DNA from 2 places in the Brevibacillus sp. 1238 genome. Region 1 is predicted to be linked to the other one. Evidence: riboswitches for the same ligand, from Rfam matches in the RefSeq annotation. Region 1 holds a riboswitch; the other holds the start of a gene.

Region 1 (3,403 bases):
ACATACTTGCCGATGACGTCTGTCTCCAGATTCACCTGATCGCCTGCACGCCGATCCTGCAAGCTGGTCTGCGCCAGCGTGTGCGGGATGATCGACACGCTGAAATGCGTATCCGCAGCTTCCACCACAGTGAGACTGATGCCATCCACGCAAATCGAGCCGCGCTCGATGACGTATTTCAACAGCTCCGCGCTCGCTTCGATCGTAAACAGCACAGCGTTGGCGTGCGGCTGTCGCGACACGATCGTGCCTGTCCCGTCCACGTGCCCGGAGACGATATGCCCGCCAAAACGGTCGCCCAAGCGCATCGCCCGCTCCAGGTTGACTCGCTGGCCCGCTCGCAGATGGCGCAGGCTCGTCTTTTTCATCGTTTCCGGCATGACGTCGACCTGAAAATGCCGCTGCGTAAACGAAGTAACCGTCAGGCAAATCCCGTTGACTGCGATGCTGTCGCCCAGCTGCACACCTTCAAGCACCCGCTGCGCCCGGATCACGAGCTGACTCGCCTGATCGTTGCCCGTGAGCGATTCCACCGTGCCCAGCTCTTCTACCAGTCCGGTAAACATCGGCTTTCCTCCTCTTTTTACACGGTTTATAACATCGGAAAGCAGCCATCGGCCTCGGCAAAACAAAGCCGTCTGTCTCCGATTCGCTTTTTTGTCCTCACTCCCACTGTGGATAGCCGCTGATCCGCAAGTCCAGCTCATCCAGTTGCTCAACGGTCGGATTCGCCAGCTTGACCGCCTGATCCATCGTGGAAAAGCCTTGTCCTCCAAACGGTGTCGGCGCCTGACCACCGCCAATCATTTTCAGCGACACGTAGCTGATCACTTTTTGAATCGCCCGCGCCTGCAAAAACGCTCCGTTGACTGCGGCCCCGCCTTCGACGAGAAGCGAAGTGATTCCCCATTCGCCCAACGTGTCCAGCACCTCGTCCACCCTAATCTGCTCATCTGCCACGAACAGCCGGATACCTTTTTCCGCAAAAGCCTCCTGCTTCGCTTGCGCCGCAGCTTTCGTCGTAAAAATCCAGGTGGGCGCATCCGTATTTTGAATCACGTTGGCCCCGAGCGGCGTGCGCAGCTGACTGTCCCAGATGACACGCACAGGCTGTCGGCCGTGCGCTTGCCCGTCCAGTCTCGCCGTCAAAAGCGGATCGTCCGCAAGCACCGTGCCTACTCCGACCAGGATCGCGTCGTGCTGTCTGCGCAGCTCGTGCACTTCCCCCCGCGCCCGCGCTCCCGTTATCCAGCGGCTGTGCCCGCTTTCGGTAGCGATCTTGCCATCCAGCGTGCTCGCTGTTTTGATCGTCACAAACGGACGCCGCGTCGTGATGAAGTGGAAAAAGACTTCATTCAGCTTTTTCGCTTCCGCTTCATGCACGCCGACAACCACTTCCACGCCCGCTGCCAACAGCTTCTCCGCGCCTTTTCCCGCGACGAGCGGATTCGGGTCCAGCGTGGCGATCACGGCACGCCGGATGCCAGCCGCGATCACCGCCTCGGCGCACGGAGGCGTTTTGCCGTGATGACTGCACGGCTCCAATGTGACATACAGCGTAGCGCCAGCCGCTTTTTGCCCTGCCATCCGCAGAGCGTGCACTTCTGCATGAGGTTCGCCTGCACGCAAATGCGCTCCCATGCCTACTACTTCTCCGTTGTTTACCAGGACTGCACCGACGAGCGGATTGGGGCTCGTCTGACCGTTTGCCGAGCGCGCCAAATCCAGTGCCAGCGCCATGAACCGCATGTCCTGCTCCATGTAAACCTCCTCTTTCATGCACGGATTCCAGCCAATGCAAAAAGCCCTCGAAACCACTAGCGGCTCAGGGCATAAGGAAAGAAGCCTTATCGCATCCGTTTTTTGCAAAAGGGATGCCAAAAAGCATGGTCAGCTCTTCTTCCATCCGGACTTTACCGTCGGCTCTGGATTTGCACCAGATCAGTCGCTGACCGTAACGATCAGCGAGTCGCGGGCTTTAGACGTACATACGTCATTACCGCCGGTCGGGAATTTCACCCTGCCCTGAAGATTTTTGCGCTATGCAGTTTTCCAATAAAAAACGCCCACGAGCAAACGATACTCAGGGCGTAGGGAAACAAGCCTCGTGACAGTTCTGTTTTTGAAAAAACAGCCGCCGAAGCTATTGTAAGACACCTTCTCCCATCCGGACTTTACCGTCGGCCTTGGATTTGCACCAAGTCAGTCGCTATCCATACAGCAATAGCGAGTCGCGGGCTCAGACGTGCGTTCGTCATTACCGCCGGTCGGGAATTTCACCCTACCCTGAAGGCTGGTATTCAGTTAGGCACAGTATAGCACACATTTCTCGTCAACTGTCACTTTTTTAGGTGGAAGTGTCCTTTTCCTGCTCTCCGCGAGCGCGGCTACAAAATGTCCAGCAGCTCGCGCAAGTCCGTAATGTACGCTCGCGGCGAAACTTCATTGCGCTCCATGTCCGCCCGCTCTCCCTGATACGCGATAAACGCCACTTCCCCGCCGTGCGCCGCTTTTCCGTCAATCCAGGAATCTCCGACCATCGTCCACGCCGTAGCAGACCAGTTGGGGTATTGGGCGCGGATGTAGTGAATCCCGGACGGATGCGGTTTGAGTGTCGTCATCTGCTCGCGCGCGACAATCTCCTGGAAACAATCGGCGATTCCCGTATGATTCAGCGCTTCCTCGGCGGCTGCGTAGGCATTGTTGGTCAAAATGAACAAATGATACCGTTCCTTTAGGTGGGCGAGCACTTCCTTGACGTGGTCTTCCAGGACAGCCTCGTGCATCCCTGCTTTTTCAATCGCGGTCACGGCTTCCCACATCGTTTGCTCAAGCTGACTCGTCATCCGGCCCGACTTTCTGCCCATTTCGATCAATTGCGAAGCGGTGTGGCTGCGCCAGTCAAAAGTCGGCTCGCACAGCCCGTGCTCAGCCCATAAGGTAAAAATGGCCTGCTTCATTTCCAAAAAGTTGATTTTGGATTGCAGCAACGTATTGTCCATATCGAAAATGATGCCTTTTATCGACGCTCTGGTCATTGTCGGATCTCTCCCCCTTTTGCCAATGATTATTTGGTCAAGTATACCAAATTAAGAACGTTCGACTAGATACGAAAACGGGAATCAGGACTTTTTCCAATCGCAAAAGCTCGTGAACGACGCCCAGACGATCGACGATAAAAACATCATCATCCAGGGACAGGACCAGGAGAAAAACACCTCATGGAGCATGATCGGCGGCACGCTCAGCAGCCAGGAGGGCGTGATTGAGCTGACCGTCACCTGAGGTGAGCCGTAGATTTCCCCGACACCTTTTCACGGAACGAAAAAAGCGACAGCCCGCTGCTGCCGCTTTTTTGTTGTTCCCGCCATTCGCCAAGTCCGCTATGGCGCATCGTCTGCCC
Region 2 (3,403 bases), on a different contig from region 1:
ATCCGGGGCGAAATGGACCGCATCTTGACCAGGCCGATCCACAATCTGGCACAGGTCTGTCTGGAGTCGATCGCACCGGACCGGATTTTCGGCGTCATCACAGGGCTGATCATCATGGGCTATGCTGCTTTTCAGCTCGATTTGACGTTTTACTGGTACGACCTGTTCATCTTCATCGGGCTTGTGATCAGCGGCGCCCTGATTTACGGCGGGGTGTACACGGCGATTGCCGCCGTCAGCTTTTTCTCCGATTCCCGGACAGGAATTGCCCCGATGATTTACAACATCCAGCAGTACGGGCGTTACCCCGTGGATGTGTACAACAAAGCGATTCGCTTCGTGCTGACTTACGTGTTGCCGTTTGCTTTTGTCGGGATTTACCCGGCGGCTTACTTTTTGCGAAAAGAAGTGTGGTATACGTACGCAGCACTTACTCCGGTAGTCGCGGTCATCTTCTTTGGCATCGGCTTGCTCGTCTGGAACTGGGGCGTCACCAAGTATCGGGGAGCAGGGTCGTAGTGGCAGAAGCTACTTTTGGTGCGATTTGGTAGGCAGGAGCAGGATTATGGATTTTTATTTGGGAACGGTTACGGTAATATTAGAGGTAACGAGCTTGAAAGAAAAAAAGACCGTCCGGCGGCTACCGGAACGGTCTGGTCTGTACAAACGAGGCTTCCCTCAAAGGGGACGGCTCAAAATTTGGTGAAGAATAGACCGCCGAGGAGCAGTCAACTCAAGGGCGGTCTATTTCTTTTTGGTCCAGGTAACTACCTATAGCACGTGGCGACTTTAGGCTGAGAAGCCCCATTTTTTTAAAAATATATCCAACTAAATCAATTGGAAAATAAAGATAAAATGTCGATTTAACAGTTTCGTCTATTGTCAAATCGAAAAAGCGCAGTATAATATGCTGTATACAACTACACAATTCCTTCAGGGCAGGGTGAAATTCCCGACCGGCGGTGATGGTGCAATCAGCACGTCAAGCCCGCGAGCCTCCCGAGCTGTTGACAGCGACGGAGTGCAGGATCTGGTGAGATTCCAGAGCCGACAGTACAGTCTGGATGGGAGAAGGATGACGACAGTACGTTTACCACACACGTGCTTGTTTGCCTGTGCTGGCAGGACAGATGCGATGAGGCATGCATGATGAGCCGCCTCGTTGTTTCTTGAACCTGTATTTATTGCACATGCTTTGTCATACGCCTGTAAGCTGCCCTGAGAATTATTCTCAGGGTATTTTTGTGTTTGCAAAAGCGTAGACATTTTGGCACGTGTGGGCAAGACCGCTGTTGCCATTCCTCAGAAGGAGAAAAAACGAGGAGATGGTACACATGAAAGAAACAGCCCTGCACACATCGCGCAGAGCAACCCAGCGGATCGTGACGATTCCGATGCTGGCAGCCGTTGCTTTTATCTTGCAGTATTTGGAGGTTCCCGTTCCGCTGATGCCGAGCTTTTTGAAGCTTGATTTCAGTACGTTGCCAGCGCTGATCGGCGGACTCATGTACGGCCCTGTAGCGGGCATTATCATTGAAGTTTTGAAAAATACATTGCACATGCTCTTTAAAAATACAGACGGATTGTTGATCGGAGAGCTTGCCAACGTCGTGGCGGGCGCCAGCTTTATTTTGCCAGCCGTCCTTCTGCAACGCAGCGGTCAAGGGAAAAAAGGTTTTTTATCGGGCCTCGCGCTTGGAACGTTGCTGATGACGATCGTCATGGCTGTTGCCAATGCGTACGTCCTGCTCCCGGCATACGCCGCTCTTTATCAGATGCCGATGGCAGAGCTGTTGGCCATGTTCAACGCAACCAGCGTCTGGTCCCTGGTCATGGTCGGTATCGTTCCGTTCAACCTGTTCAAAGGGGTCGTGCTCGCACTGGTCGCGTATCCGGTCTACGCCAAGCTGGGTGCGCGCATTGCCCTCAGAACCACAAATTGACAACGGCTGCGCGACTTGCTAAGATATTCCCTAACAAAAAGCAGTTTAGCGAAAAGGCTATGAAAGGACCCGCAGTTATATCCTGGTTCCAGAGAGTCGGCCCTAGTCTGGAAGGCTGATACGAGGCGTACCTGCACCCCATCCTGAAGCCGCCAGCGACGAGCTGGTCCGGTTGCCCGCCGTTATCGGGTTGTTGAGTGGACTTATGGCTTGTGCCATGGTCAATCAGGGTGGTACCGCGGAAGTGAATCCTCCGTCCCTTTTTTGGGATGGGGGATTTTTTGCATTTTCATGTAAGAAAAAAGGAGCGTAGAAGGATGAAAGAGGACAAAGCGTTCGTAAAAGAAATTACACCGCAGTCGGAAGATTTCTCGCGCTGGTACATCGACGCGATCAAAAAAGCGGATTTGATGGATTACACGCCAGTGCGCGGCTGCATCGTCTTCAAACCGGATGGCTTCGAGCTGTGGGAGCGCATCCAGGAGGCGATGGACAAAAGATTCAAAGAGACGGGACACCGCAACGCCTACTTCCCAATGCTGATTCCCGAGTCCTTTTTCCAAAAAGAAAAAGAGCACATCGAGGGCTTCAACCCAGAGCTGCCTTGGGTGACGGAAGCGGGAGGAGAGCAGCTGGAGGAAAAGCTTGCCCTGCGCCCGACTTCGGAGACGATCATCGGACATATGTACGCGCAGTGGATTCAGAGCTACCGCGACTTGCCGATTCTGATTAACCAGTGGGCAAACGTGTTCCGCTGGGAAAAGCGCACCATGCCATTCTTGCGTACTTCAGAATTTTTGTGGCAGGAAGGCCATACCGCCCATGCGAACGAGGAAGAAGCGCGCCAGGAGACCATGCAAATGCTGGAGATTTATCGCGAGGTTGTGGAGCAGGAGCTGGCGATTCCGGTATGGAAAGGGCAAAAAACGCCAAGCGAGCGCTTTGCAGGAGCAGTCGACACGTACTCCATCGAGGCGATGATGAAGGATGGCAAAGCGGTGCAGGCCGGAACCTCCCACTACTTGGGCGACAAGTTTGCGCGCGGCTTTGAGATCAAGTTCCTGGATCGCGACAATCAGTTCAAATACGTGCATACGACTTCATGGGGCAGCTCTACCCGCTTGATCGGCGCGATGATCATGGTGCACGGCGACGACCGCGGCTTGGCTTTGCCGCCGCGGATGGCACCGACTCAGGTCATCATGATCCCAGTCGGACCGATGAAGCTGCGCGATCAGGTCATGGTTGCATTCGATCCGCTATTCGACGAGATCAAAGCGGCAGGCGTTCGCGTCCGGGCAGACTTGCGCGAGGAAACTCCGGGCTGGAAGTTCAACGAATGGGAGATGCGCGGTGTGCCGCTGCGTCTGGAGCTTGGACCGCGCGACGTGGAAAACGGCCAGGCGATTCTCGCCCGCCGCGATACCGGAGAGAAAATAACCGTGCCACTGGAAGGCATT

The links. Region 1 has a riboswitch for FMN ahead of ribD (bifunctional diaminohydroxyphosphoribosylaminopyrimidine deaminase/5-amino-6-(5-phosphoribosylamino)uracil reductase RibD). Riboswitches for the same ligand answer to the same signal wherever they lie in the genome.
Region 2: it holds a riboswitch for FMN, as region 1 does, so the genes downstream of both, M2298_RS21150 (ECF transporter S component) here and ribD (bifunctional diaminohydroxyphosphoribosylaminopyrimidine deaminase/5-amino-6-(5-phosphoribosylamino)uracil reductase RibD) in region 1, are expected to answer to the same signal.

The regions. Positions count from the first base shown of each region.
Region 1 is NZ_JARXWC010000004.1:250,548-253,950, forward strand. It holds gene M2298_RS12125 (riboflavin synthase) at 1-566, opposite strand, end outside; gene ribD (bifunctional diaminohydroxyphosphoribosylaminopyrimidine deaminase/5-amino-6-(5-phosphoribosylamino)uracil reductase RibD) at 664-1,761, opposite strand; FMN riboswitch at 1,891-2,037, opposite strand; FMN riboswitch at 2,152-2,298, opposite strand; gene M2298_RS12135 (HAD family hydrolase) at 2,388-3,038, opposite strand; gene M2298_RS12140 (hypothetical protein) at 3,151-3,285, shown strand; gene yunB (sporulation protein YunB) at 3,384-3,403, opposite strand, start outside.
Region 2 is NZ_JARXWC010000011.1:11,934-15,336, reverse strand. It holds gene M2298_RS21155 (ABC transporter permease) at 1-519, shown strand, start outside; FMN riboswitch at 926-1,080, shown strand; gene M2298_RS21150 (ECF transporter S component) at 1,335-1,943, shown strand; gene proS (proline--tRNA ligase) at 2,261-3,403, shown strand, end outside.